Regions from separate parts of the Nonomuraea sp. NPDC003709 genome, predicted to be linked through region 2. Evidence: riboswitches for the same ligand, from Rfam matches in the RefSeq annotation. Region 2 holds a riboswitch; each other region holds the start of a gene.

Region 1 (9,839 bases), on a different contig from region 2:
GCCGTCGCCGCTTTCAACAGGCAGACTGGGCACAGCTACGAGCCGTCCGATTTCGCCGCGTACTGGGAATCGCAGGATCTGGAGGAACTCGCCCGGGACGCCGCTCGCGCGGAGCGGCCCAAGGTATCGGACATCACCCGGGAAGAACTCGCTGAAATTGTCCGCAGAATCATGGAGGTCGACCCGGACTCGGACTACTACCTACGCCTGCTAGAAGCCAATGTGCTCCATCCCCGCGTCAGTAATCTGATCTTCTGGCCGCCGGAAGAACTACAGGACGCCACAGCCGAGGAGATAGTTGAAGCCGCCCTGACCTATCGCCCCATCGCGTTGTGAGCGCGGCCCATGGCGGTACGCCACCGAGCAACGTGGCACCGACGTTCGGTGTTCTTCTACATCGGCACATAGTGATCTTAGGTAGCGCATGCGGTGCAGGCGACGCCCTACTTCGATCCCTCAGGTGCCGTCGGCAAGTGTTCACAGCGCCAGGCGTGATCAGCGATAGGGAGCGAACCACTGATGAGAACCTGCGCGACGTAGTGATCAGCTTCATGCGGCCTGGCTGGGGCTGCTATCCGAACGAGCCGTCCTCGCGGCCGACGAACCGCACGCAGCCGTCGTGCTCGAACCGCACCCGCCCGTCAAACGACGAGGCGGGGTTGGTGCAGGCCCCATAGTCCAACCCGAGCTGACCGCTCAACGCGATCCAGAAACGGCATCCTCCGCACTGGGCGTAGTACCACTCTTCCAGATACTCGGATTGTGCGGTGGAGCGATTCAACGACGCACCCCACCGCACATGGCACTGATCGTTGTGATCTCGATCGTTACCCGTCCAAGGCTCAACGGTAGCCATTCTCAGCGCCTCCACCTAAATCCGAGACCGTCAGCTCCGGCGATTGCCAAGTGGCCCCCCGTCCTCCCAGCAGCAATAGTGAGAAAGCGTCTCCCAGGTCCCCGCCAAGCAAAGGGATCAGCCGGCCCGCCAGTGGTTACAGGTCGGATTGCAATACAAGGCCGTTCCGAGCAGTTCAGGATGGACATCGTATAGGCGTTGACCCGCATTGAACGATTCAGAACGGCTCGAGCTGGATCTTTAATCCGCAGGTTCCGGGTTCGAGGTCCTGTCACAATCAGGCTGTGGATTCTGAGGACTCCCCGCTTCTCAAGGCTGTCCAGCTCTATCTCACCGGCGTGCGTACCGAGGAGGCCGGCACCAGCGCGACTCGCGTCGTGGCGTGCCTGGAAGACGGCGACTGGGAGATGGCCCTCCTCCTTCTTGAGGATCTCGGTGATGTGGATCCACAGCCGCCTGAGTTCTGGAGCCGACTGGCCGCCGCCGCGCGCCTGATGTGGCTAAAGAATGATGCTGACTGGTACGAATGGCGGCGCGGTGAGGCCCGTAGCGGTGCCTTCAGGGCTGAACTGTGTCTCGACCGTACCGAGGACGGAGGCCGTGCACTGCCGATATCTCCTGGCGATGCGCTCCGGCCCATGTGGGACATCGGCCGGCGGACACCCGAGGGCGGGCCTCTGTGGAGCATCGCTTTGCTCTGGGTGGAGGGCCGAGGCTCCCTGAAGCCGGGCGGGTGCGGGCTGGTGAGACTGCTTCCTCTGACCCCAGGGCACTGGTGGCACCTTGAGCCGGGTGACCTGATCACCATGCATGAGAGGCGACGACCCTCTGGAACGGCACGCATCATCGAGGTCATGCCTCCCGTGATGACCGCTCCTCAGTTGCAGTTCTAGTTGCAATCCAGCGTCCTCCGCAGGCGGAAGGCCCTCTCCCAGATCTTGGGGGGACTTGGGGCTGTGGCTTTGACCCTCGGCCACCTCGTGAGACCTTCGAATTCGGCGTGGAGTGGCCTGTCGGCGGCGTTGAGCTGAGCATCGTTGACCTGGACGGCGGGGCCATCGTGGCCGCCGCCCAGCAGTGGGTTCCGTACTGGCCGGATGCCCCGCAGAGCGAGTGGATCCTCATCTGGGGGAAGTGATTGCCTGTGATCCACTGTCGGCTGGTATGTCGTTACTGCGGTGCTTGCGGTTGCTGGAGTCGGGGCAGGAATCTACGGCTGGCGAGGGCGGTCGTCGTCTTGGCGGCGAGCGCGGCGATGAAGGCTGTGATCGCGAGCAGTACGCACCAGGCCCACACCGTGTACCCGACGGGCCTTCCGTAGCTGATCCAGTGCAGGGCGAAGATGGCGACGGCGGCGTATGGGAACGCGAAGGACCAGAACGCGGGGCCGAATGCCAACCGGCGGTACACGGGGATCAGCCGGAGTTGGACGATGACGGCGAGCGCGGTGAAGCCGCCGAACACCAGGGCGACGGCGTCAACCTTGTCGTGGGTGATGGCCAGGTAGGCAAGACCGCCGAGAGCGGGCGGTGCGATCTCGATGGCCAGGGTGGGCAGCAGTGGCGCAGGCAGGCGGGGGCGGAACAGTAGCCGGGCCATGATGACGGAGCCGATGAGCAGCCACGAAATGACGCCGAGGCCCATGAACGCGTGGGCGATGGCGATCCAGCCAGCGCGGGCGGCACCGATGGAGGCGATGAGTCCTCCAGCGACGGCGGGCAGGACGTAGCCGGAGTGCAACCGATCCAGGTCGAGCTCTTCGACGATCCATTGGCCGGTGATCCACCCGGCCAGGATGGTGGTGGCGGCGGCGAAGACGGCGAACAGCCACCGGCCGGCGGTGGGGGCGTGGGGCATCAGGCCGGTCGCCAGGAGCATGCCGACGATCGGGATCAGCGACACGAACGGCGCCAGCACCGGATCGGCCAGTTCGGCGCGCCAGCCACCGGGTCGGCGCGGAACCTGCGACACGTAGCCGACGATGAGCACCAGCCACACGACGGCGGTGACGATGAACAGGACGTCGGCCACCAGCGCGGGCGCCACCCCCCGCATGGCCGCGTACCCCCAGCAGGTGGCCAGACCGGCCAACCCGTAGGAGATTCCGAACATGTTCGGGGTGATCCCAACCTGGGGCTGAGCTGTCCGCGTGTTCATCGAGCCCTCCACCGCGAATACTGGCGGCCGCGTGCCCTCTGCAAATTCGCTGACGCTGACTGTGGCTGTCTGGGCGACGTCGTAGGATCCGGCCGCCTGGCAATTCGACCTACCCCGAAAACCCATGCCCATGTCACGTGCGTGATCCATGCCAGACAAGATCAGGCGATCACCAGGCCGTGGAAAGACCATGCGTCAGCTGGCCGCACCGCGGCCCAGTGCATGGAAGTCGCGTCGCCCAGGGACGCGTGGCTTCTTGCGTGACGGCACCCTGAGCTTGGGAGATGGAGTTGGGTACCACAGCAGAGGCGATCATCCGCCTAACTCTGTTTGGCCCATAGCCATCCCATGGAGACCAGCGCGGCCAGGTGATCCAGGTGGAACCGATAGGGACACACAGGATCCGAGCTGCTGATGCGGTGAAGCGCAGCCGCGGAACTTGCCGTAGTGGAGCTCGTAGTCTCGTCCTTCTCGGCTGGTTGTTACTCGTAGCGGCCGGCTGGGTCGTTCTCACCGGAGCAGGGGGCGATGCGACCACAGCGGTGATCGCGCTGGTGGGCGTGGGATTGGGGTTTCTTGTCACAGCCGTCGTGCTCGCGATCGAGGACCTTAACCGTCCCTGATCAGGGAGACCCCCAGAGGGCCGCCGTCTATGCGGTCCCCGGAGTCTTTCATCTGGAGGGTTGCTGCATGGGTGCAGTACTCACATGGGTCTCCTGAACACTCTGCTCGATGAGGAGGGCATCGTGGACTCGGGCGTCCTGTAGGTAGGCCTGTTTGAGGATGGGCTTCCACTGCTTCCAGTCCTCCGTGCGCTCGATCGGGTCGCCAAGCTTCGTGGTGAAGACCAGATCATGATCGGTCCACCTGTTTCCCAGCCTTGAGCCCTTCCTCGGACTGCGCCCGTAGGAGGGCAGGAGCGCGACAGGCGGTGTCCTGGGGGCGATCAGGTCGGATGCTGTGTCGGTGTCAGCGGCTGTGTCAGCACGCCAACGGCCCGGTATCAGAGCGGTCGGTGACAGTGAATGCACAGAGCGCGAACCGGGGCACGCCCAGCTCGCCCCCGCCCCCCGTGGAAGCCCGTTTCATAGCAGACCTGAAGGAGTACAGCACCATGTCCATCACCCTCATCGACCAGGACAAGCTCACCCTGCGGACCGCCGCGTGGGGCGCCGTCTCCCTGATGTCCGCCGCTGGTGCCGCCGGCTCGGCCCACAAGGTCGCCACCGAGGGCTCCATCGCCCTGACCTCCGCGACCGGCCTGGTAGGGCACGTGCTCACCAAGGCGCCCAAGGGCGTGAAGTACGGCAAGTCCGTCGCCGACCTCGCCGACCTGGTGCTGCCGGCCCTGACCGCATCCATGAGCCTGCTCAAGCAGCAGGATCCGGCCGAGGCCGACAACTTCCGCAGCACCGTCAGCGTCGCCCTCGAAGCAGCCGCCCGTACCCACCAGGGCCGGCCCAGTCCCACTCTGGTCGAGATGACCCGCAAGATCACCGCAGCGCTCGACGCTGCTTGATGGGATGTCAACCTCGTGTCACGGGGTCCGCTCCGGACCCCGTGACAAGGCGGCGTGACGGGTCAGGCACGGGTCGAGTCCCGCCACCGGGCGGCCAAGCTGGTGGGCGCCGAACTTACCGACAGGCAGTGTTCAGACGCTCAGGGGCGCCTCACCGCACCCAGCCGAAGCTTCTCAGAGGGCCGGCGAACGGGAGCTCACGGCGGTGAGACGGGCTTGCAGTGCCGGTTTGACGGTTGGCCAGTCTTCGGCGACCACTGCGAACATGGCCGAGTCGCGGACCTTGCCCTCCTCCCCGTGCGCCCACGACATGGACCAGGCGCGCAGCACGCCCTCGAAGGGGATGCCGAGGTGTTCCAAGGCCTGGCGGCACCGGTGGTTGCGGGCGTCGGTCTTCAGGTCGACGCGGGCAACGCCGAGCGTGTCGAACGCATACGACAGCAGCAACAGCTTCGCCTCGGCATTGATCCCGGTGCCCTGCGCCGAGGCGGCCAGCCAGGTGAAGCCGATCTCGATCGCGCGCAGGTCCGGCCGGTCCGGCCACCTGCGGGGATCCCACAGGCCGGTGCAGCCCACCGCCTTGCCGTCGGTAAGCCGAACCTGCGCGAATGGGGTCAGCCCGTCGCGGACGAGCTGGGCCGCCAGGTAGTCCGGTATCTCGCGAGCGCGAGGCACCAGCGTGAAGTCGTAGGACGACCGATCCTCCTCGGCCGCCTCCGCGAGATCCGGCGCATGTCGCATCGCCAGCGGCTCCAACCGCACCAGATCCCCGGAAAGGACAGGAACATCAAGCCGCACGCTCATCAGCTCTCCCTCATCGTTCCTGGCATTGGCACCTTTCCCGCGGGTTTCCCGCCGGGGAGGTTGCCGGACCGTCACAGGGCCAGGTCCCTCAGATCCTCTGGATGAACTACCGAGTCGAGATCATGCCCGCACAGGCGGACACCGTCAATTCGCAAGCGGGTCCGCCCAATCAAACCGACGCGGTTTCTCCCATCAGGCGTTGATCGACCTGCCGAGGGCGCTGCCCGCGAGCCAGTCGTCCCATGACTTCGCCCACGGCGTCGGCCCGTTGCCGAACTCGAGCTTCCGCGACGTCCCCGTGACCTCGATGATGTCTCCCCGCTGCGTGAAGTTGTAGAACCAGCGGGCGTTGGCCATGCTGGCGTTCACGCAGCCATGGCTGACGTTGCTGTTGCCCTGCGCGCCGGTCGACCAGGGCGCGGCGTGGAAGAACATGCCGCTGTAGGTCATCCTGACATTCCACTTGGTATGGGCGTAGTACTCGCCGGGCCTGCCGATGGTGGCCGAGTCCATGAGGGTCGACGCGGCCTTCTCCTGGGCGATCATGACGCCGGACCAGCTTTCGTCGCCCTTCTTGCCCAGGCTGACCGGGATGGCCTTGACGACCTTGCCGTTCTCCCGCACGACCGCCCGGTGGGTGGCATTGCGGATCTTGGTGATGTGCTCGTCGCCGACCGTGAACGTCAGGCTGCGGTCCCTGGTGCCCCACAGGTCCCGGCCCGCGCGCAGCCCGGCCAGGTGCGCGACCACCGTGATCTTCTCGCCGACAGGCCAGTACTCGCGCGGCCTGAACTGGACCTCGCGGTCGCTCACCCAGCTCCACGCGCCTTCGACCGGCTTCGACATCCGCACCTCCAGCGACCTCTCGACCGCGGCCCGGTCGCTCCTGGCGGTCATGGGGCGCGACAGCAGGAGCTGGACGGGCATGCCGACGCCGACCTTCTCGCCGTCCAGCGGGGACATGCCGCTCTCCAGCACCCGCTTCGGCTTGAGCGTGGTGAACGTGGCCCGCGCGGTGACGGGTTTGCCGTCCCTGCCGGTCGCCTGCGCGCTGACCGTGTACGCGGTCGAGGGCCGCAGCGGCCACGTGGGGTGCCACGTCCCGTCCGCGCCGAGGGTTCCGCGGACCTCATGCCCCTTGGCGTCGGCGACGGTCAGCTTGGTGACCTTGCCGTCGGTGGCCTTGACACTGACCCCGGCGTCCGGGGGCACCTTCTTCGTGCCGTTCGCCGGGATGATCGACAGCTTGGCTGCGAGGGCCCGCTCCTGTGGGCCGGCGGGCGGTGGTGGGTTCGAGCCACCCGAGGTGCAGCCTGCGGTCAGCAGCAGCGTAGCCGTGAACGTGCTGACGAGTATGGTTCGGCCGTTCCGCATCGTCGATGCCTCCATTCCCCGACAAATAGGCATCTTTCGGACAAGACGGCCTATTAGCGATACGGAGAGCTATATGCCCATAACTGTGGGTAACAATGCAAAAGTGCCTTGATCGATGCGGCAGGTTGCGAGGCAGGCGTATCCAGAGGGCGTCTGCGAGATCGAGGAGTGGGACCTCGGGACGTGGCACCCGCCCACCATGAGGTGAGGCCGTTCTTGCTTCTCGGCTGTGTGGGCGGCCCTGAGCGCGTCCGCCATACCTCTGGGAGACTGGGTGCCTGTGACGCGCTCTGACCTGGCTCGCAGGATTCATGCCGCAGCCCACCTCACCGGCCACTTCGTGCTCCGCTCAGGACGTACCGCCACCGAGTACTTCGACAAGTACAAGTTCGAGGGTGATCCCGTTCTGCTGGATGACATCGCTCGGGCGATGGCGCCCGTGGTCCCGGGGGACATCGAGGTGTTGGCCGGGCTTGAGATGGGCGGGATTCCGGTGGTCACCGCGCTTGGCCGGCACACCGGTCTGCCGTGTGCGTTCGTCCGTAAGCAGGCCAAGGCGTACGGGACCTGTCGTCTGGCCGAGGGTGCGGATGTGGTGGGGCGGCGGGTTCTGGTGGTTGAGGATGTTGTCACCAGCGGTGGCCAGATCGTCCTGTCCACTGCTGAGCTGCGGAGCCTCGGGGCCCAGGTCAGTGAGGCATTGTGCGTCATCGACCGCGAGCAGGGAGGTGCGGCGGCGTTGGCCGCGGAAGGCATCAGGCTTTCGTCGTTGTTGACCGCGACCGATCTGCGCATGACGGACTGATCCGCCGGGCCCATCGACAAGGGCTTCTCTCTACGATCGTCACCCGTCCGGGCGGGCAGAACAAGACTGTTTCTTTGGTCGGTGCCGTCGCCATGCTGTAACCGTGAACGCCACAAATAGCGAGGTCTGGGATCCGTTCGGCACCTTGCACAACGCCCTGTGGATCGGAGGGGGACAATGGGCCGGCAAATCCACCGTCGCCAGGCTGCTGGCCACCCGGTACGGGCTGACCGCCTATCACTACGACTATCACGACGCACGTGCGCACAATGACCGTCGGATCGCCCGTCGCGTGCGGCTTGGCGAGCCCATCGCGGACCCTGAGCCGGACGCCGTCTGGGTGAACACCAGCCCGCAGAAAATGGCCGACGAGATCCTGGCCGGGTTTCCCGCGCGGTTCGAATGGGTTCTGGACGACCTGCGTGGCCTGGTTTCGGGGCGGCCGGTCGTCGCCGAAGGCTGGGGGCTGCGTCCCGAACTGGTCGCTCCCATCATCGACTCAACCTGGCGAATGATCGTCATGGTGCCGAGCGAAGAGTTCCGCCGGCGTCAGGTTCGCGAGCTGCCCCGGGCCGCCGCCGTCGATCACCAGGTCAGCGATCCTGATCGAGCACAGCGCAACCGACTCGCCCGAGACCGGCTCGTCGCCGACGAGGCCGTTCGTTCCGCTCGTCGTTTGGGCATCCGGGTTCTGGAAGTGGATGGGGTCGATGATGCGGAGGCTGTGGCGGATATTGTGGCCGACCACTTCAGTGCCTATCTGCCGCTTACGAACGTCTACGGGTCTTGATTACTCGGGCTCCGCGGAAGAGTTGTACGCATTCATGGAACCAATGGCGTGGTCTCGGTGATGCCGATGCCGGAGACCGTGGCGACCGTCGGTTCGTAGCCGTATATGACGTTCATCGCTTTCGACAACTCTGCGCGGTCCAGCCCGATGGCGTATCCATTTGCCCGGAAGATAGTACGGCCAGTACTCGGAAGAGCGGCGTGGACCCTCGGTTGCCGCGGTGACTCCGGGAAATGTCCCTAGGAAACCCAGGTTCAGGGGTGGTGCCGGTACGAGGAGAGCCGATCCCGCACCGGCCGGCCTCTTGTGGGAGGGTTGAAGATCGTGAGTAGCGTTGGTCAGGGCCCCTGAGGAGACAGTGGCAGTGATCGTGCGCGAGATTCTCGCCCTGTCGACCGGACATCTATGCGCAGGCAGAGCGTCATTTCGTTGCCGTTCTGACCGGCCCTCGCGTTGAACTGCGTGTACCTGCTGGTCGCCGAAGGGTACGCGGCGCAGTCGCCCGCCTGCGGCGACTCTGTCGTTTAACCAGACTCCGGAGGGTGAACGGCTCCGCCTTAATTGAGTCGCGGTGGCGATGGCGTGGTTCTTATCGTGTCGGCATGCCTTTCTACGCTCACTCGCTGGCCTGGCTGCTGGGGCTGGAAGGAATCGCGCTGTTACGCGCGCAGGCGGGTGATCTGGGGGATGCGGCCTTTGTGGAGGAGCGGATCGCCGAGATCCGCAAGATGGTGACCGACCCGGATCCGGAGCTGAACGCGGGCGTGGTCGTCGGCCAGGCCTCCACCACGGAGGGGTACGCGCAGTGGGCTGAGCAATACGACGGCGAAGGAAACCCGCTGATCGCCGTGGAGGAGCCGCTGGTGCGGCGCATCCTGGAAACGTTGGCGGTGGGGCGGGCGCTGGACGCCGCGTGCGGCACCGGCCGGCATGCCGCGTTCCTGGCCGGGCTGGGGCATGAGGTCGTCGGCGTGGACTCCTCGGCGGAGATGCTTGCCAGAGCGGAGGCCAAGGCTCCGGACGGGGAGTTCCATCAGGGGGACCTGTGTCGCATGCCGGTCCCGTCGGAGAGTTTCGATGCGGTGGTCTGCGCGCTGGCGTTGACCCATCTGCCGGCCCTGGGGCCGCCGCTGGCCGAACTGGCCCGTGTCGCTCGCCCCGGTGGGCACGTGGTGCTGTCGGACATCCATCCGCTGTCGCTGTATCTGGGAGGCGTGCCGAGGGTGGCGGGATCGGACGGGGGCGTACGGGCCATGCCGGCCAGCCGCTTCCTGGCCAGTGACTACATCAACGCCATCCACGAGGCAGGGCTGCGGATCGTGGCCTGCCACGAACCTCGGTGGGGCGAGTCGTACGGCGGGCACGGTGGCCCTCTCGCTCAGCGGTGGTGTTCGGAAGCGGCGGCGGTGGCCTATCGGGACACTCCCGCCTTGATCGTCTGGCATCTCCGAAAGCCCTGACCCGCTCACCAACTCAGCGCCTTCGGCCGGCCGGTCGTGGCGGGCGGCCGGTCACGGAGCATCCGGGCGCCGAG
Region 2 (9,839 bases):
CGGCGGCGGTGTCGAACACCGACTCCCACGCCCGCCGCTCCGCCCCGCCGTCGTGGGCGCCCCGGTCCGGGTGGTGCTCGCGGCGGGCGTCCGCCGTGGCGGGGCCGTCCACGGCCAGGCCGCCGTCCGCCTCCGCCAGCAGCACGCCGTACGCGCGCGCCGCCGCCTCCCGGGAGACCACGCCCCGCTCCACGTCCCGCAGCACCGCCTCCGGATCCCTGGTGTACGGGTCGCCGTAGCCGCCCGCGCCCGAGGTCAGCAGCGTGACGACGTCACCGGGCTCCAGCGGCAGCACGTCGATCTTGAAGTGCCTGCGCTCCCGGGCCGTGCCGGGATTGACGATCAGCTCGGTGGCCGTGCCCGGGCCGCCGCCGCGCACGCCCCACGGGCGGAAGCACATCCGCTCCAGCCCCCGGGCCAGCAGCTTCGAGCCCTCCCCGCGCACCCGGAACGTCAGCTCCAGCCCGCATCCGCCGCGCCAGCGCCCGGCGCCTCCCGAGTCGGTACGCAGCCCGTACCTGAGGATCTCGACCCCGATCTCCGTCTCGACGGTCTCGACCGGGTTGTTGGACAGGTTGGAGATGCCGCTGTCGCGGCCGTCCACCCCGTCGGCGCCGTCGCGGGCTCCCGTACCGCCCACCATCGGCTCCAGGACCTGCACGTTCTGGCCGGCGGCGCGCTGCTCGGCGACGACCACCGGCACCACCAGCCCGCTGGAGGCGGCCGGCAGCACGTGCGGGGCGGCCAGCCCGAGCGCGCCGCCGACGGCGTCGTTGACGCGGTTGGCCGAGGCGTGCCGCACGCCCACGGCGGCCGGGTGCACGGGGTTGACCAGCGAGCCCTCGGGCGTGGTGACGGTGATCGGCGCGATGAGCCCCGCGTTGAGCGCGATGCCGGGGTCGAGGGTGCAGATGAGCGCGAGCACCCTGGTGGTGATCCAGGCGTGCGGCCGGCCCAGGGTCGCGATGTTGAACGCCGCGGCGACCTGCGGATCCGTACCGGTGAAGTCGAGGTGCAGGTCGCCCGCGCGCAGCGTCGCGGTGACCGACAGGCGGACCGGCAGGCTGGAGACGGCGTCGTCGTCGAGGTAGTCCACGAAGCGGTGGGTGCCGTCGCCGAGCGCGGCCAGGGCGGCGCGTGCCTTGCCCGCGGTGTACTCGACCAGGTCGCGCTGCGCGTCGAGCACGGTGGCCAGGCCATGCTGGGCGACGACGCCGGCCAGCCGCTCCCGGCCGGTGCGCAGCGCCGCGCGCATGGCCCTGATGTCGCCGAGGTTCGCCTCGGGGGTGCGGCTGTTGGCCGAGATCAGCGCCTCCACGTCGCGGCTCGGCTCCCCGGCGCGCACCAGCTTGACCGGCGGGATCTGCAGGCCCTCCTGGAAGATCTCGTCGTTGACCGGCGACAGGCTGCTCGGCACCCGGCCGCCGATGTCGGAGCAGTGGATGAACGCCCAGCCGTAGCCGACCAGCTCGCCCTCGTGGAAATACGGCTCGATGAGCTGGATGTCCGTCAGGTGGGTGGCCAGGCCGCCGGAGCGGTACGGATCGTTGGTGATGATCACATCGCCGGGCTCCAGCGGGCCGGCGGCCTGGACGGCGGTCAGCACGTTCAGGCCGACGAAGCCGGAGACTCCGATGCCGCGCGGGTAGGCGACGAAGCCACCGTCCAGGCCCGCGAAGGCGCAGCAGAAGTCGGCGGTCTCCTTGACATACAGGGAGCGGCTGGTGCGCTGCAGGGTGAGGCACATCTCCTCGGTCATGGCGCTGAGCCGGTTGCCGACGATCTCCATGGTGACGGGGTCGAGCCGCACGTTCAGGCCTTCCGACGGGGGTTGTGGGCGCCGTCCGGCCGGCGCAGGTGCAGGTTGCCGGCCTCGTCCACGTCCGCAGACCAGCCGGGCGGCACGACCACGGTGGTGTCGTCCTGCTCGACGATCGCCGGGCCGTCGAACGCGTCCCCCACACCGAGGGACTCGCGCAGGTGGACGTGGGCGTCGTGCCAGGCGCCGGCCAGCAGGACCCGCCTGCGGGCCGTGGGGCGGGGCGCGCCCGTGCCCGGGGGGACGGCGGCGGGCGGCAGCTCGGCCGCCGGACCGACCACGCCGAGCCTGGCGGTGCCGAGCTCGATGGTCGCGCTCTGGTCGCGGAAGCCGTACAGGCGCTCGTGCTCGGCATGGAACGCCTCGGAGACCGCCTCGACGTCCAGGCGGTCCGGGTCGAGGGCGACGCGGAGCTCGTACGCCTGGCCGGAGTAGCGCAGGTCGGCCGCGAACGACAGCCGCCCCCGCAGCCGGGTCTCGCCGTCCTGCTCGGCCAGCCACTCCCGGGCCTGGGCGGACAGCTCGGCGAGCACGCCCGCCAGGCGGGTGGCGCTCGCGGCGTCCAGGGGGCGGCGCAGGCTGCGGGCGAAGTCGCGGCGCAGGTCGGCGCCCGCCGCGCCCAGGGCGCAGAACGTGGCGGCGGTCGGCGGGACCACGATGTGCGCGATCCCGACCTCCTCGGCGAGCATGGCGGCGTGCGTCGGGCCCGCGCCGCCGAACGGCACGAGCGCGAACCGCCGCGGGTCGAGACCGCGCTGCGCCATGATCTTCTGCAGCTCGGTCGCCATCCCCGCCGTCGCCACCCGCAACGCCGACGCCGCCACCCGGTACGCGGCCAGGTCGTCAACGACGCGCTCGCCTCCGGAGGCGAGGTGGGCGGCGATGCCCGACAGGGCCTTGAGCGAGGCGTCGGCGTCGAGGGGCATCCGGCCGCCGAGGAACGTGCGCGGGTCGATCAGCCCGGTCGCCAGGTAGCAGTCCGTCACCGTCGGCCGCTCGCCGCCCCGGCCGTACGCCGCCGGCCCGGGGTCGGCGCCCGCGCTGCCCGGCCCGACCTTGAGCACGCCCGGCCCGTCCACCCAGATGACCGACCCGCCCCCGGCCCCGATCGCGTGCACGGCCACGACCGGCACGATCAGGGGCAGCCCGCCCACCGTGGTGTGGGTGGCCAGCTCGGGCGACCCGTCCACGGACACGGCGATGTCGCTGCTGGTCCCGCCCATGTCGAACGTGACGATGGCCCCCGCCCCCAGCCGGGCGGCCGCCGCCACCCCGGCGGCCGGGCCCGACAGCACGGTCTCGACGGGCCGCTCGGCGGCCGAGCGCAGGCTCATCGAGCCGCCGTTGGACGCGCTGATGAAGATCGGCGCCGACACCCCGAGCCCGCGCACCCGGCTGTCCAGGCGGGCGAAGTAGTCGCGCATGAGCGGCTGGATGTAGGCGTTCATGCAGGCCACCAGGGCACGCTCGTACTCGCGTACCTCCGGCCACACGGTCGCCGAGGCCGTCACCGGCAACGCGGGCAGCCGCTCGCGCAGGCCCACCGCGACGCCCTCCTCGAAGTCCGGGTCGGTGTAACCGTGCAGGATCACGACCGCCGCCGCGTCGGCCCCGGTGGCCCGCAGCCGCGCGGCGACGCGGTCCAGCTCGGCGGCGTCCGGCTCGGCCACGGGTTCGCCCCGCGGGCCCAGCCGGGCGGAGATCTCGACGATGAGGTTGCGGGGGACGAGGGGCTCCTCCTTGCCCGCGTACAGGTCGAAGGAGGATGGCATGCGGCTGCGGCCGATCTCCAGGATGTCGCGGTAGCCCTCGGTCACGACCAGGGCGATGCGCGCGCCGCGCCGCTGGATGACGGCGTTCAGGCCGATCGTGGTGCCGTGGACGAGGCCCGTGACCTCGTCCGGCCGCAGGTCCGCGCGGGCGAGGAGGGCCGCCAGCCCGTCCGCGACCGCCAGGGACGGGTCGGCGGGCGTGCTCGGCTCCTTGTGGTGCACCACGAGGCCGCGGTCCGGCACGGAGGCCACGAGGTCGGTGAACGTCCCCCCGACGTCGATGCCGATCCGCGCCCCGGTCGCGGTCGCCGTATCCGTGCTTGTCATAGGGCCTCCGAAATGCGAGCGAATCGGTCCGCGACCACCATCACCACCACGCTCGCCGCCATGAGCAGCGTGGACACCGCGGCCATCGACGGGTCGAGCTGGTACTGCACGGCCGAGAAGATGCGCAGCGGCACCGTCGTGGTGTTCGCGCCCGCCACCAGGGCCGTGACGGCGACCTCGCCGAGCGAGGTGACCGCGGCGAGGATCGCGCCCGCGAGGATGCCGGGCCGCAGCAGCGGCAGCGTCACGGTCAGGAACACCCGGACCCGCCCGGCGCCCAGGCTCAGGGCGGCCCGCTCCAGCGCCGGGTCGAGTTGCGCGGCGCTCACCATGACCGCCCGCACCACGAACGGCAGCGCCACCAGCGAGTGCGCCAGCCACAGCCCGGTCACCGAGTTGACGAGGCCGACGCCGTGGAAGTAGTAGAGCAGGCCGAGCGCGACGATGATCTCCGGGACCATCAGCGGCGACAGCGCGAACCCCTGCAGCGGTCTCCGGCCGGGGAACGACCCCTGCGCCAGCCCGTACGCCGCCAGCGTCCCGATGACCACGGTCGTCGGCACCACCAGGAGCACCAGCAGGCCGCTCAGCCGGAACGAGACCCGCCAGTCGGGCGAGCCGAGCACCTCGGCGTACCAGCGCAGCGACAGCCCCGACGGCGGGAACGCCATCGAGCCCGCCCGGTTGAACGAGCTCGTCACCAGCACGACCAGCGGCGCGATCAGGAACAGGAACACCAGCGCCGCCAGAGCCGCGGCCACCAGCCGCACGATCCTGTCGTAGCCCCGCTCACCCATGAAAGCGCCTCTCCCAGATCCGGAACACGCCCGCCAGCAGCCCCGTGGACACGACGGTCAGCGCGAGCAGCGCGAAGCTCAGCGCCGCCGCCACCGGGTAGTCGAACACCGTCGTCACCTGGTCGTAGACCCGGATGCCGGTCAGCGGCTGGGTCACCCCGCCGACCAGCAGCGGCGTGATGTAGATGCCCATGGCCAGCGCGAAGACGATGAGGGCGCCGGTGACCGCGCCGGGCAGGCTGAGCGGGACCGTGACCCGCAGGAACGTCCTGACCGGCCCGGCTCCGAGCGTCTGCGAGGCCCGGTGCAGGTTGCGGTCCAGCCCGCCGAGCGCCGTCGTGAGCGGGATGATCGCGAACGGCAGCAGCACGTGCGTCACCGCGACCACGACGGCCGGGTAGCTGGTGAGCAGCTGGGCGGGCTGGTCACGCAGCCCGGAGGCGACGAGCGCACGGTTGACGAGCCCGTTGCCGGACAGCAGCACGACCCATCCGTAGGTGCGTACGACCACGCTGGTCAGCAGCGGCGAGATCACGATGACGAACAGCAGGGTCCGCACGACGCCGGGCCGCCGGCGGGCCAGGAAATACGCGGCCGGGTACGCCAGCGCCACGCACAGCACCGCCACCAGGAGCGCGGTGGCCAGGGTCCGGAGCAGGGAGCTGTAGAAGTACGGCTCGGTGAACACCCGGGCGTACTGCCCGAAGGTGAAGCCGGGCAGCGCCGCGTTGAAGGCGTCGACGGGGCTGAAGCTGAGCCGCAGCAGCCCGACGAGGGGGACCAGGAACAGCGCGGCCAGGAAGGCGACGAGCGGCAGGACGTACGGCAGGCCCGCCCACCGGCGTGTCATGGCGCCTCCGTTTCCAGGAGGATGACGTCGGCCGGATCCCAGTGCGCGAGCACGGACGTGCCCGCGCCGGGCGGGTCCTCGGTGCCCGCGCCGGTGTCGGCGACCTGCACGCTCAAGATGCGTCCGTCGGCCAGCCGCACCTCCACGTGCCAGGCGTCCCCGGCGAAGGCCCGATACCCCACCGTCCCGGCAACGGCGCCGACCACTCGGCCGGCCCCCGGGCCCGGTGTGGCCAGGCGGATGCGTTCGGGGCGGACGGCGACGACGGCGCGCCCGCCCGGCCACAGCGACAGCGGGCCGCACTCGACCACGATCCCGCCGGAGTCCAGCGCGCCCGAGCCGGTCACCGTGCCCTCCAGGACGTTGGCCGCGCCGATGAACTGCGCGACGAACCGGGTCGCCGGCCGCCGATAGACCTCGTCGGGGGTGCCGAGCTGCTCGACCCGGCCGCCGTTCATGACGGCCACCCGGTCCGACAGCGCGAGCGCCTCCTCCTGGTCGTGCGTGACGAAGACCATGGTGGTGCCGATGCGCCGCTGGATGGCGCGCAGCTCCACCCGCATCTCCCTGCGCAGCTTGGCGTCCAGGTTGGACAGCGGCTCGTCCAGCAGCAGCACGGCGGGCCGGATGGCCAGGGCGCGGGCGAGGGCGACCCGCTGCTGCTGCCCGCCGGACAGCTGGCGGGGCCGCCGCCCGGCGTACCCCTCCAGGCCGACCAGGCTCAGCGCCTCCCGCACCCGCTCGTCCCGCTCCCGCCGGTCGAGCCGGCGCACGCGCAGCCCGTACGCCACGTTGGCGGCCACGGTCATGTGCGGGAAGAGCGCGTAGTTCTGGAACACCATGCCCAGACCCCGCCGGTACGGGGGCCGCCGGGTCACGTCGGAGCCGTCGATCACGATCCGCCCGGCCGTGGGCTGGACGAACCCGGCGACGCAGTTGAGCAGCGTCGTCTTGCCGCAGCCGCTGGGCCCGAGGATCGACAGGAACTCGCCCTTGCGGATCGACAGCCGGTCCAGGTCGAGCACGCGCGCGCCGTCGTACCCGGCGGCGAGCCCTTCGATCTCGACGTGCCCGCCGCCTTCTTCCGGGGTCAGCCGAAGATCTGGTTCCACCGCTGCTGCCATTCGTTCAGCTTCGGGGTGGCCACCGCGTAGTCCACCCAGATGAACTTCTTGAAGACGTCGGGACCGTGCTTCACCTTCTGCTCGAACGGCTCGCTGTAGGAGATCGAGTCGTTGCCCGCGGCGTACCAGGTGCCCTCGGCGAACGGCTTCTGGTTCTGCGCGGCCGTCAGGTGGTCGAGGAACTTGTTCGCCAGGTCGCTCTTCTGCGTCCCCGCGGCGACGAAGTACGAGGTCAGCGCGCCGACAGGGCCGGACTTGGGGTAGGTGAAGCCGATCGGGGAGCCGGCCTGGGCCATGGCGAAGGCGCGGCCGTCCCAGAAGGGCATGATCCAGGCGTCGCCGTTCTCGATGACGGTGGCGGCGTTGCCCGCGTTGGCGGGGAAGGAGGACACGCAGCCCTTCAGCGTCGCGAGCTTGTCGAACGCCTTGTCCACGGCGGCCGGGTCGGACAGCGTGCCGCCCTGGGAGGTGACCAGGGCCGAGAAGAACTCCAGGCCGGGGTTGTAGGTGAGCGGCGGGAGGGCGACGTGGCCGCAGTACTGCTTGTCGAAGATGTCAGCCCAGTCCGCGGGCGGCGTCTTGATCTTGTCGGTGCGGTAGAGGAGGCCGGTGGAGCCGGTGGTCAGCGGCACTCCGTACTGCTTGCCGTCATACGCGGACTTGCCGGCGAGGACCGGGTCCAGCTCCTTGAAGTGCGCGAGCCCGTCGGTGGCCAGCGGCTGGAGCAGCCCGGCGGAGGCCGCGGGCAGCGACGCGTCCGGGGTGAACGCGATGACGTCGAACGGCGGGTTCTTGCCGCCGGCCGCGCGCAGCTTGGTGAGCCATTCGGCGTTCGCGCCGTAGACGAGGTTCACCTTGGCGCCGGTGTCGCGTTCGAACGGCTCCACGAACGACTTCTTGAACAGTTCTCCCCACGCGCCCGCGAACGCGGTCACCGTGAGCTCCTGCTTCGCCGCGCCGCCGGTGCCCGTGGAGCCGCCGGTGGAGCCGCCCGTGTCGACGCCGCCGCAGGCCGTGACCGCCAGCGCGACCACCATGCCCAGTCCCGCGAGGCGAGTGAATCCGCCCTTCATCTTTCCCTTTCCTTTTCGAGCAGCCGGCCAAGGGCGCAGGGCAGCACGACTCGACATCCGCGCTTGCCGTCAGCAGCACCATTCGGCTCGACGACCGTGTCATCACCCGGGGCACCCCGCCGCGGTGGGAGGGTTGCCGTCCAGCAAGCCGGGGCTTCGCACTGGACTCGTGACATAAGCGACTATATCAGTAGGATTTACCTGGATATGGCATGAGGTGATGCTTAGTGGCTTTTGTCTCTTTTGTGCGAGGGTGTGCTCAGCCGTTGACCAGGGCGTCGCCGAGGGGCGTGCGCGCGTACAGGACGCCGCGGCCGACGCGGGTGCCCGCGATCAGGCCCGTCCTGCGCAGCGCCGCCAGATGGCCGCCGGTGGTGCCCAGGCTCTGCCCGAGCAGGGCCGCGAGCTGGGTGGTGGTGGCGGGCTCGGCCAGCTCGGCGAGGATGCGGGCGCGGCTGCGGCCGATCAGGGCCGACAGGTCGGCGTCGGCCGCGGCGGGCACGGCCGCGGCGCCCCTCGCGGGGTAGATCATCGCGTACGGCCAGGCGTCCTCCAGATAGGCGCCGACGGCGGTCGTGAACGCCGACGGCAGGAAGAGCAGCCCCTTGCCGCCGAGCCGGCGCAGCCCGTGGAGGCTGGTCAGCTCGACCTCGATCTGCCCCCGGGGCCGCCAGTGGACCTGCGGGCTGAGGTCCTCCAGCGCCGCCGCCCAGCCGTAGGCCGCCAGCCGTCCCGCCCGATGGGCGACGTCGCGCTGCAGGATCGCGCGGAAGCGCGGCCAGTCGTGGGAGACGATCTCCGTCCAGAGCGCCTCGTACGCGTCGGCGAACCGCTCCACCACCCGCGGTCCCGCCAGCAACTCCCTGACCCCGCCCGCCGCCGGCCGCCCGGCGAGCGCCCGAGCGATCTCCGCGTGCGCCTGCTCCAGCGGCGTCCTGCGCATGGCGGCCAGCTCAGCCTCGAACGGCACGTCCACCGCCGTCGGCGGCGGGGCGATGAAGGCGACGTTCGTGCCGCGCCGGTTGCCGCTGATCGCGTCCGAGGCCCGCAGCACGGGGTGCGTGCGTTCGAGCTCCCGGTACGTGCCCCGCCACCGAGCGGCCCACCGGCCGTGCACGCCCGCCTCCAGCCGGCCCGCCAGCACCCACTGCGCGTGCATGGTCTCGATCAGCGGCGAGATCGCGAACCTGGTGGCCACCAGGTCCTGCGGGGTGACCTCGATTCTTACGGGCACCTTTCGGTTATATCCGAAAGAGTCGCCGGCTCGCCGGTCCGGTCCGCACCATCGTGGACGTGAATGGGGCGACGTTCGGCGAGGTGTTCGCCGTCAAGGAGTTCCGGGTCCTGTTCGGCAGCTTCGCGCTGCTGGTCGGCGGGGACTCGATCAAGATGCTGGCCCTGTCCGTGCTGGTCTATGCGCGGACCGGCTCGGTCGGCCTGTCGGCCGCCGCGTACATGGCCGGCTGGCTGCCGTTCATCGTGGGCGGGCTGTTGCTGCTCTCGCTGGCCGACCGGCTGCCGCCGCGGGCGCTGATGGTGACCGGCGAGGTGGTCAGGGCGGTGACGTGCCTGCTGCTGGCCTTCGCGGGGTTGCCGGTCTGGGCGATGCTGGCGCTGGTGCTGGTCACTGGGCTGTTCACGCCGGTCTTCTTCGCCGCGCGGGCGGCGATGCTGCCCGACGTGCTGCCCGGCGATGCGTTCGTGCTCGGGCGGTCGGTCCTGAACGTGGCCTCCGCGAGCGCGCAGATCGCGGGGCTGGCGGCCGGGGGCGCGTTCCTGGCCGTCGCCGGGCCCTCGGGGGCGCTGGCCACGACCGCGGGCCTGGCCGCGGTGGCCGCCGTGGTGCTGCGGGCCGGACTGCCGTACCGGCCCGCCCGGGGCACGGCGCGGGCGGGCGCGGTGCGCCAGACGCTGCGGGTCAACCGGCGGCTGCTGGCCGACGGGCGGGTGCGCGGGCTGCTGCTGGCGGGGTGGCTGCCGTGCGTGTTCCTGGCCGGGGCCGAGGCCATGGTCGTGCCCTATCTGGGCGGGCAGGGGCAGGCCGGGGTGGTGCTCGCGGCGGCGGCCGTCGGGATGG
Region 3 (9,839 bases), on a different contig from region 2:
ACGAGCCGCGTCCAGGCCACCGCAGGTGGCGGGATCCATACGCACGGCGAGCCGCCTCGCGCGGCTCGCCGTGACCGAGTCGACGAAAGAAAGGTGGCGGGTTCGCACGGACTGCGCTGCCGGGCGATCCCCGCCGGTGCATACCAGGGGGGTGTATCAGACCGCGCGGACGGACTCCGCTTGAGGTCCCTTCTGGCCCTGCGTGATCTCGAACTCGACCCGCTGGCCCTGTTCGAGAGATCGGTACCCGTCCATCATGATCGCTGAGTAATGGACGAATACATCCTTACCACCGTCTACCGCGATGAAGCCGTAGCCCTTGTCCGCGTTGAACCACTTGACGGTGCCCTGCGCCACTTCCGACTCCTCTTACTGGGCTTTCAGATCTCGCCCATTCCTCCGCGAGACCCGTAATCGCCGGACTTAAGGGAAAATCAGCCAGACGATCGCCCTCGACCATACCTGTGGCACGGGGTTTGGCAACAGAGTCAATCTGCAAACGACGCATTTCTTCGCAACGAAGGCGCTTGTACGTTTCATTTGCCCTGGAAATGGAGAAGGCGCCCACTAGGGGCGCCTTCCACACGTGTGATCTATAGCACTCAGCCGCCGGCAACCGCCGGGATGATTGAGATCTGAGTGCCCTCAGGTGCCGGAGTGTCGAGCCCGTCGGCGAAACGGACGTCCTCTTCCCCAACGTAAACGTTGACAAAACGACGAATCTTGCCCGATTCATCCAGAATTCTCGCGCCGATCCCCGGGTAGTCGGAGTCGAGCTTGGCAAGCACGTCACGAAGAGTCGCGCCCTCGCCACTGACTTCGGCGTTGCCCCCGGTGTAGGTGCGCAGAATGGTGGGAATCCGCACCGAAACGCTCATGGTTTAACTCGCCTTTCCTGGTTGTCAGACAGTCGCGCGGAACGCGTCGAGGGAGGGCCGGATCACGGCTGTGGGCTGGGCGTCGTCGCTGATCGCGTCGAGTGTCTTGAGCCCGTCGCCGGTGTTGAGGACCACGGTCTCGGCCTCGGGGTCGAGCCGCCCGCTCTCGGCGAGCTTCTTCAGCACGCCCACGGTCACCCCTCCCGCGGTCTCGGCGAAGACGCCCTCCGTCGAGGCCAGGAGCTTGATCGCGGCCACGATCTCGGCGTCCGTGACGTCCTCGACGGCCCCTCCGGTGCGCCGGGCGATGTCGAGCACGTACGGCCCGTCGGCCGGGTTGCCGATGGCCAGCGACTTGGCGATGGTGTCGGGCTTGACCGGCTGCACGACGTCGTGCCCCGCCTTGTACGCGGTGGAGACCGGCGAGCACCCGGCCGCCTGCGCTCCGAAGATCTTGTACGGCGTGTCCTCGACCAGCCCCAGCTGCACCAGCTCGCGGAAGCCCTTGTCGATCTTGGTGAGCTGCGAGCCGGAGGCGATGGGGATGACGATCTGCTCGGGCAACCGCCACCCGAGCTGCTCGGCGATCTCGTACGCGAGCGTCTTGGAGCCCTCGGCGTAGTAGGGCCGCAGGTTGACGTTGACGAACCCCCACTTGTCACCCAGCGGGTCGCCGATCAGCTCGGAGCAGAACCGGTTGACCTCGTCATAGGTGCCGTCGATCCCGATCAGCTTCCCGCCGAACACGCGAGCCATGGCGATCTTGGCCGCTTCGAGGTTGGCCGGGATGAACACGCACGCCTCGAGCCCGGCGCGCGCCGCCGCCGCGGTGACCGCGCCCGCGAGGTTGCCCGTGGAGGAGCAGGAAAGGGTGTGGAAGCCGAAGTTACGCGCCGCCTCGACGGCGATGGCGACGACCCGGTCCTTGAAGGAATGGGTGGGGTTGCCCGAGTCGTCCTTCACGTACAGGTTCTTGAGACCGAGTGCGCGTCCGAGGTTTCCGGCCTTGACCAGTTTGGTCCAGCCGGGGTTCATATTGGGCTTACTGGCGACGTCAACCGGCACCGGGAGCAGCGACCGGTAACGCCAGATGTTGGCGGGACCAGACTCGATGTCGGAGCGGGTCACCGTACCGAAGGAATAGGCCGCTTCGAGCGGCCCGAAACACTCCAGACACGCGAAGCTCGGACCGAGCGGGTAACGCGTGCCGCACTCACGGCAGGACAGACCGACAGCAGGACCAAAGTCGAGCGACATGAAGCGAGGCCTTCCCTCATCTTCGCCTGCGGCCACCTTGACCGCAGACCGGAATTGGCACCTTGTCCCGGTCGGCCTCGCCCTGTCGCGAGTCTCAAACCGGGAGGGTTGCCGGGGCTTCGCAGGGCCGGTCCCTCCACCCCTCTGGATGAGCAATATTCAGTTGTTGAAAAGGACTCTACCCGTCCATGGGGCCCAAATGGCCACCCGTCTCAAGATGCGAGACGTGGCGTCTCAGCGATAATCATCACCCAGCACTCCCTGCACGTATTTGCGGGCCTGATGAATGCGCGACTTGGCGGTGCCCAGGGGGATGCCGAGCTGCTCGGCCACCTCGTTGTAGTCGAGCTGGACGATGTCGCGCAGCACCAGCGCCTGCGCCAGGTCGGGCTTGTCGGCCTCCAGCGCCTCCATGGCGTCGAGCAGGTCGAGCCGCGAGCCTGCGATCACGCTCACCCGCGCCACGTCCGGCTTCTGCGTGGGCAGCTCGTCCGAGGTCTGCTCGGCCGCGCGGCGTTTGAGCGACCTGTACGTGGTGCGCGCGCAGTTGGCCGTCACGATGTGCAGCCAGGTGCTGAACCGCGCCCGGCCCTCGAACCGGCCGATGTTGCGCGCCACGGCCAGCAACGTGTCCTGCGAGGCTTCCTCGGCATCCTGGTGATAGGGGAGGATCCGGGCGCAGTGTCGCATCACATCGGGCTCGATCCGCGCCAGGAGCTCGCCAAGTGCGCGATGATCTCCTCCTGCGGCCGAGCGGGCGAGTTCCTCGGTTAGCTCATCTAGCGCCATAGCTGGGATCCTATGGGCGAAGGGAGCGTAGATGAACAGCGTCCTGGTGGCCTCCAACAGAGGGCCCGTTTCCTTTACCGTCTCGGACGACGGCGAGCTGACCATGAAACGCGGTGGCGGCGGCCTGGTTTCGGCACTGTCCGAGGTGGCCAGGAAGGACGGCATGCTGTGGGTGTGCGCGGCGCTGTCCGACGGCGACCGCAGCGCCGTGCGCCTGGTGCCCGGCGGCCGGATCGACCACGCCGGCTACGACACGGGCCCGGTGCGCATGCTCGACATCCCGCCCGCCACCTTCCACCGCGCCTACAACGCCGTGGCCAACTCCACCCTGTGGTTCGTCAACCACCTGCTCTACGACATCCCCAACTCACCCAACTTCGGCACGAGGTTCGAGCGCGAGTGGGAGTCCTACCGCGACTACAACGGCGCGTTCGCGCTGGCGCTGGCCGAGGAGGCCGGCCACGGCGCCCGCGTCATGGTGCAGGACTACCACCTGACGCTGACCCCGGCGATGCTCCGCGCCGAGCGGCCCGACCTGCGCATCGCCCACTTCAGCCACACCCCGTGGGCGCCCCCCGAATACTTCTCGCTGCTGCCCGACGAGGTGGTCGGAGAGGTCCTGGAGGGCATCCTGGGGGCCGATCACGCCGGGTTCCTGGCCGACAGGTGGGCGCAGGCGTTCATGGACTGCTGTGAGGCGCTGCTGGGCGCGGAGGTCGACCGCGTGGGCCGCAGCGTCACCCACGAGGGCCGGACCACCCGCATCGGCGTGCACAGCCTCGGCGTGGACGGCGACGCGCTGTGGGAGCGTGCCGTCGAGCCCGACGTCGAGTCGCACATGACCGCGCTCAGGGAGCAGGTGGGCGACCGCCGGCTGATCGTCCGCATCGACCGCACCGAGCTGTCGAAGAACATCGTGCGCGGCCTGGTGGCCTACCGCGAGTTCCTCGCCGCGCACCCGGAGTGGCACGGCAAGGTGGTGCACCTGGCGTTCGCCTACCCGAGCCGGCACGACCTGCCCGAATACCGCGAATACACCGCGTCGGTGCTGCGCTGCGCGCAGGAGATCGAGGACGAGTACGGCACCGAGGACTGGGACCCGCTGATCCTCAACGTCAACGACGACTACCCGCGTTCGCTGGCCGCGTACCGGATGGCCGACGTGCTGCTGGTCAACCCCATCCGCGACGGGATGAACCTGGTCGCCAAGGAGGGCCCGATCCTGTCCACGAGGTGCGCGCTCGTGCTCTCGCGCGAGGCGGGGGCGGCGGCCGAGCTGGGCCCGCACGCGCTCGTGGTCAACCCGTACGACATCAGCGGCACGGCCGCCGCGCTGCACGCCGCGCTCGTCATGCCGGAGGACGAGCGCCGCATGCGGCGCGACAAGCTGCACGCCGCGGCCACCGCCCTGCCCCCGCAGAAGTGGCTCGCGGCCCAGCTCGACGCGCTGGCCGAGATCTGAGCCCGGTCAGGTCCAGTCGGCGTGCTTGAGCGTGTCGGCCAGCCCCGGCGTGTTCCACTGGTCCACGATGAGGATCTTGCTCTGCGGCAGGTACCACTCGCGCTGCGTGAAGCGGAGCAGCACCTTCGTGGTCGAGCCCGAATACTTGACGCACTCCGACTGCCACGCGTTGTAGGCGGCCTTGTGCCCCGCGCCGACCTGGCGCAGGCCCCTGGTGACCTTCGGGCCGATGGCCTCGCCCCACTTCCGGTTGAACGGGCACGGCTGCACGTCGCTCGCCGTGTAGAAGGGCCTCTTGCCGGTGTACGGGCCGAACCCCTCGGCGCCGCGCTTGATGGACGAGGGGCCGAGGACGTAGAAGGCGTCGCATTCGGGCGTCCCCCAGCCCATGGGCTTGCCGCACTTGCCGGTCACGATCTGGACATCGTCGCCGAAGCGGTGGACCACCCACTTGATCGGGATGTACAGGGTCAGGCCCTTGCGCAGCTTGACCGCCTGGGCGGGCGCGGCGTGGGCGGGCAGGGAGGTCGCGAGGAGGGTGGCCGCGGCCACGGCCACGGCGGCGAGGTGTCGCTTGTGCATGCGCCCGACCCTAGGGAGCGCGACTTGCAGCTCAATCACGAACGGCTGAAAGCCGCCACAAGCTCCTCCAGCAGCGCGACGACGCCGTCGGGCCCGTCCACCACGATGTCGGCCCGCTCGGCCAGCTCGGTGACCTCCGCGGAGCCGCTGCACACGGTCACGCCGGGCAGCCCCGAGAGACGTACGGCCTCGAACGCGGCCAGGTCGCCGAGATCGTCGCCCACGAACATGACGGACCTGGCGGCCCGCTCCGCCAGGAACAGGCTGAGCGCCTGCCCCTTGTCCATGCCCGGCGGCCGCAGCTCCAGCACGAAGCGGCCCGGCTCGACCACCAGGCCGCGCTTGCCGGCCAGCTCGGCCAGCGGCTCGCGCAGCCTGGCCAGCGCGCCCTCCGGGTCGGAGCTGCGCCTGGTGTGCACGGCCACGGCCCGGCCCTTGTCCTCGATGGTGACGTCTCGCAGGCCCAGCGACTCGAGCAGCAGCTGCAGCTCGGCCTCTGCCTCGAGCACGCCCGGAGGCGGCGGGGGCCCGGAGATCTGCCCGGCCTCCCAGCGCTCGAAGCCGTAGTGCCCGAGCACGACCAGCCGGGGCACATCGGCCAGGCCCGGCCCGAGCTCCAGCGCGGTGGCCGGCGGCCGGCCGGTCACGATGGCCACCGCCAGGACGTGGGCGCCGAGCTCGGCCAGCACCTCCGGCGCCTTCGGATGGATCACGGCCTCGGCGGGATCGGGCACGATCGGCGACAGGGTTCCGTCGAAGTCGAGCCCGATCACGGCGCCCGCCGGGTCGTCCAAGATCGCTTTCATTCCAGGGATGTTCCTCACGCGGCTGCCGTACCCAGCCGGTCAGGGACGCATGCCGAGTCTCCTGGCGGCGCGGTCACGCTGACGGGTGGACCGTAACCTGCGCAGCCGCTTGACCAGCATGGGATCGTGCTCCAGCGCCTCCGGCCGGTCGATCAACTCACCGAGCAACTGGTAGTAGCGCGTGGCGGAGAACCCGAAGCTCTCCTTGATGGCCTGCTCCTTCGCGCCCGCGTAGCGCCACCATTGGCGTTCGAAGGCGAGGAGTTCGAGATCGCGTTCTGAGAGGGGTTGGCCGGACGTCTCCTGGGCAGCATTGTCACCGCTGAGCGGTGCTCCCATGGTGTCCTCCTCGGGAAAGGTGCGCGCGACGACTCCGCACGCACGCGGCCCGTGGCCAATCGTAATGTGCGAAGTGCGGCTGTTCACGACGTATTGAGAGACGTACAGTCACGAAATGTGACCTCAGTAATCACGCTCCTCACCGACTACGGACTCGAAGACGGCTATGTGGCGGCGTGTCACGGAGTGATCGCCGGAATCGCCCCCGAGGCGCGGGTGATCGACGTGTGCCACCTGATCCCCTCGGGTGACGTACGGCGTGGCGCGGCGATTCTCGCCCAGACCATTCCGTACCTTCCCGCGGGCATCCATATCGGCGCGGTCGATCCCAGCGCGGGCGGCGCCCGGCGGGCGGTGGCCGTCGAGGCGGGCGGGCGGGTGTTCATCGGACCCGACAACGGGCTGCTGTCGTGGGCCGTGCACGCCAGCGGCGGCGCCGAGGCCGCCTACGCGATCAGCAACGAGGAGCACTTCCTGCGGCCGGTCTCCCCCACCTTCCACGGGCGCGACGTCTTCTCGCCGGTCGCGGGGCGGCTGTGCGGCGGGCTGAGACCGGCGGACCTGGGGCCCGAGGTGCCGATCGGCAGGCTGGTGACGCTGCCGGCGCCGACCACGCTGCTGCGCGAGGGCTCGGTGGAGGGCGAGGTCGTCTCGGTCGACCGCTACGGCAACACCCAGCTGTCGATCGCGGTCGGCGACCTGCACGCGCTGGGCGTGCGGGTGGGCGACACCCTGGGGGTCTGGCTGGGCCGGCGGCAGCTCTCGCTGCCCTACCGGGAGACGTTCGCGGCGGTGCCGCCGGGGGAGCTGGTGGCGTTCGCGGACTCGGCGGGGCTGATCGCGATCGCGGTCAATTCCGGTGACGCAGCGCAGCGGTTGGGGCTCCCACCTGGCGCACATGTCCGACTCTCCCCTACTCCATAGGACGAAGGCGCACAGATCGGAATTACTCCGCGTATCGGTCTGTTTACCGAAGCGTCGGAAAGAATCAGCGGGCGCGTGTCAGAATGCAACGCGCGGGCGTCCCTCCCCTCCCCTCCAGAGGTCGACGTGTACCAGCTGTCCATCGTGCTGCTCTCCATAATGTCCGCGATCTGGCCCGCGCCGGAGCCGCCCGTGTCAGAGCGCTGGCACGCGTGGCCCGTCGCGCAGATCTTCCCCGCGACCCTGCCCGGGGTCAGCCCGTCGGGGGCGCGGGTCACGTACGAGCTGGCCGGGGTCGCCCCCGAGGCGCCCTGCCGGACGGCGTTCCAGCCCGCCGCCGTCCGGCGCGGCTGCCGCGTGGCCCTGCGCGCCACGTACGCCGACAGCACGCAGACGTTCGTCGCCACCGTGGGCATCGCCGTGCTCGACACGCCCGGACGCGACTACTACCGCGTGGGACGGCCCGCGACCGTGCGGCCGGTGGCCTTTCCCCGAGGGCCGGCCGAGCGCTTCGGCGAGCGGCAGTACTTCACCGGGGTGGTGCTCAGGTCCGACGAGCGCTACGTGGTGGCGACGGCCGCCGGGTACGCCGACGGCCGGCCGTACCAGCCGGGTGACCGCCTCGCACCTCGACTGCGCGCCACGGCGCGGCAGCTCGCCACCGAGTTGCACCGGACGCTCACCCGATGAGCAGGCTCGCCGTCGCCTTCCTCGTCACCGCGCTGGTGGTGGGAACCGTTCCGGCGAGCGCCACCGACGACGTGGGCGAGGCCGCCCGGGCGGGACAGTGGCAGCTCGCCGCGATGCGGCTGCCCGAGGCATGGCGGTCGAGCAGGGGCGAGGGTGTGATCGTCGCCGTGCTCGACACCGGCGTGAACGGCCGCCACCCCGACCTGGAGGGCGCCGTGATCCAGGGCCCCGACCTGACCGGCACCGCCAAGGGCCTCTGGGGGCGGCACGGGACCGCCATGGCCAGCCTGATCGCCGGGCGCGGCCACGGCGACGAGCACAAGGGCGGCGTGATCGGGGTGGCGCCCGCGGCCAGGGTGCTGTCCATCCGGGTCACGCTGGAGAACGGCGACCCGCTGCGCGAGCAGCAGCGCGCCGGCGGGCGCGACGCGCTGGCCAAGGGCATCCGGTACGCGGTCGACCACGGGGCCGGCGTGATCAGCATGTCGCTGGGCGGCGGCAGCGGCGCGTGGGAGGGCTCGCCGTCGGAGGAGGAGGCCATCCAGTACGCGATCGCGCGGGGTGCCGTGCTGGTGGCCTCGTCGGGCAACGACGGCGGCACGGCCAACAGGAAGAACTTCCCCGCCGCCTATCCCGGGGTGATGGCCGTGGGGGCGGTGGACCGGGAGCTCAGGGTGGCCGCGTTCTCCAACAGGCAGGACTACCTGTCGGTGGTCGCGCCGGGCACGGAGATCGTCACGGCCGACGCGCGCGACTCGTACGTGGTGAGCGACGGCACCAGCTCGGCGGCGGCCATGGTGGCGGGCGTGGCGGCCCTGATCAAGTCCGCGTATCCCAATATGTCGCCCTACCACGTACGGACGGCCATCGAGCTCGGCACCAGGCTGCAGCCGGCCGACGGCCACAGCCCCGCCTACGGGCACGGGGTGGCCAACGCCCTGCTCGCCCTGCGGGAGGCCGCCCGCCTGGACCCGCCCGGCGCCGGCCTGGCCCACCCCGGCCCGTACTTCGGCGACGGCCCGCCGCCCGCCTCCCGGGGGCCGGTGGTGGCGGGCATGGTGATGCTGGCCGCGGCCATGTCGGCCCGCATCCTCGTCCGCCACCGCAAACGCCGCCCCTGACCCCTCCCCCGACCCCCTCCCCAACCCCGGGTCTTCTCCAAAGGGACAGAAGGGACGTCGGCGGGCCACCCGCGCACCCGTCCGGGCAAAGGGGCGTCGGCGGGTCGTTACCCTAGCAAGCGCTTGTGCGATACTGGCGGCATGACGTTAGCGATCGAGGGCTGGTTCGCCATCGACGAGGACGGCGTCTTCCTCCTGGGCACCAGCTGCGCCGCCTGCGGCACCGTCACCTTCCCGCCCCGTCCCGGCCTCTGCCCCAACCCCCGCTGCGACGCCACCTCGATGGAGACGACCCGCCTCCCCCGCCGTGGCCGGGTGTGGTCGTACACGAACGCCTGCTACCCACCCCCCGCCCCCTACGTCGCCGCGGACCCGTACGTGCCGGTGACGCTGGCCGCCGTCGAGCTCGACGAGGTGGGGATCGTGGTGCTCGGGCAGGTCAAGGGCCTCACCGTGAACGAGCTGGAGGTCGGCATGGAGCTGGAGCTCACCTCCGGGCCGCTGTCGGACGGGCCGCTGATGTGGATGTGGGAGCGGGTCTCATGAGCATCGTGGTGCTGGGCGTCGGGATGCATCCGTGGGGCAAGTGGGGCAGGCCCTTCCTGGAGTACGGCGTCGCCGCCGCCCGCGCGGCCCTGCGGGACGCCGGGGTGGCGTGGACCGACGTGGAGTTCGTGGTCGGGGCGGACACGATCAGGAACGGCTACCCGGGCTTCGTCGCGGGCGCCTCCTACGCGCAGGCGCTGGGCTGGTCGGGTGCCAGGATCGCCTCCTGCTACGCGGCCTGCGCCTCCGGCGCCCAGGCCGTGGACATCGCCCGCACGCGCATCCTTGCGGGCCTGTGCGACGTGGCGCTGGTGGTCGGGGCGGACTCGACCCCGAAGGGCTTCTTCAAACCGGTCGGCGGCGACCGCCCCGACGACCCGGACTGGCTCCGCTTCCGCCTGCTGGGCGCCACCAACCCCGCCTACTTCGCCCTGTACGCCCGCAG

What was found. A riboswitch is a leader RNA that binds a small molecule or an ion and turns the genes downstream of it on or off. The one in region 2 is predicted to bind S-adenosylmethionine.
Region 1: another riboswitch for S-adenosylmethionine. It lies ahead of ABZX61_RS42915 (GNAT family protein); the one in region 2 lies ahead of ABZX61_RS62980 (extracellular solute-binding protein).
Region 3: another riboswitch for S-adenosylmethionine. It lies ahead of thrC (threonine synthase); the one in region 2 lies ahead of ABZX61_RS62980 (extracellular solute-binding protein).

The regions. Positions count from the first base shown of each region.
Region 1 covers NZ_JBEXMW010000018.1:145,702-155,540, reverse strand. Annotated here, with positions in the region: gene ABZX61_RS42945 (bacteriocin immunity protein) at 1-336, shown strand, start outside; gene ABZX61_RS42940 (DUF3027 domain-containing protein) at 572-856, opposite strand; gene ABZX61_RS42935 (hypothetical protein) at 1,141-1,749, shown strand; gene ABZX61_RS42930 (hypothetical protein) at 1,857-1,994, shown strand; gene ABZX61_RS42925 (hypothetical protein) at 2,027-2,968, opposite strand; gene ABZX61_RS42920 (hypothetical protein) at 4,128-4,532, shown strand; gene ABZX61_RS42915 (GNAT family protein) at 4,707-5,336, opposite strand; SAM riboswitch class I at 5,344-5,444, opposite strand; gene ABZX61_RS42910 (Ig-like domain-containing protein) at 5,529-6,710, opposite strand; gene pyrE (orotate phosphoribosyltransferase) at 6,991-7,515, shown strand; gene ABZX61_RS42900 (hypothetical protein) at 7,619-8,305, shown strand; gene ABZX61_RS42895 (class I SAM-dependent methyltransferase) at 8,908-9,765, shown strand; gene ABZX61_RS42890 (hypothetical protein) at 9,771-9,839, opposite strand, start outside.
Region 2 covers NZ_JBEXMW010000049.1:37,389-47,227, forward strand. Annotated here, with positions in the region: gene ABZX61_RS62955 (hydantoinase B/oxoprolinase family protein) at 1-1,810, opposite strand, end outside; gene ABZX61_RS62960 (hydantoinase/oxoprolinase family protein) at 1,813-3,918, opposite strand; gene ABZX61_RS62965 (ABC transporter permease) at 3,915-4,715, opposite strand; gene ABZX61_RS62970 (ABC transporter permease) at 4,708-5,565, opposite strand; gene ABZX61_RS62975 (ABC transporter ATP-binding protein) at 5,562-6,689, opposite strand; gene ABZX61_RS62980 (extracellular solute-binding protein) at 6,656-7,762, opposite strand; SAM riboswitch class IV at 7,817-7,937, opposite strand; gene ABZX61_RS62985 (DUF5937 family protein) at 8,022-8,996, opposite strand; gene ABZX61_RS62990 (MFS transporter) at 9,056-9,839, shown strand, end outside.
Region 3 covers NZ_JBEXMW010000055.1:22,999-32,837, reverse strand. Annotated here, with positions in the region: gene ABZX61_RS64215 (cold-shock protein) at 157-357, opposite strand; gene ABZX61_RS64210 (MoaD/ThiS family protein) at 603-878, opposite strand; gene thrC (threonine synthase) at 903-2,135, opposite strand; SAM riboswitch class I at 2,149-2,290, opposite strand; gene ABZX61_RS64200 (RNA polymerase sigma factor) at 2,370-2,924, opposite strand; gene ABZX61_RS64195 (trehalose-6-phosphate synthase) at 2,956-4,386, shown strand; gene ABZX61_RS64190 (hypothetical protein) at 4,393-4,968, opposite strand; gene otsB (trehalose-phosphatase) at 5,004-5,774, opposite strand; gene ABZX61_RS64180 (DUF3263 domain-containing protein) at 5,814-6,113, opposite strand; gene ABZX61_RS64175 (SAM-dependent chlorinase/fluorinase) at 6,231-7,037, shown strand; gene ABZX61_RS64170 (hypothetical protein) at 7,113-7,727, shown strand; gene ABZX61_RS64165 (S8 family serine peptidase) at 7,724-8,848, shown strand; gene ABZX61_RS64160 (OB-fold domain-containing protein) at 8,990-9,394, shown strand; gene ABZX61_RS64155 (lipid-transfer protein) at 9,391-9,839, shown strand, end outside.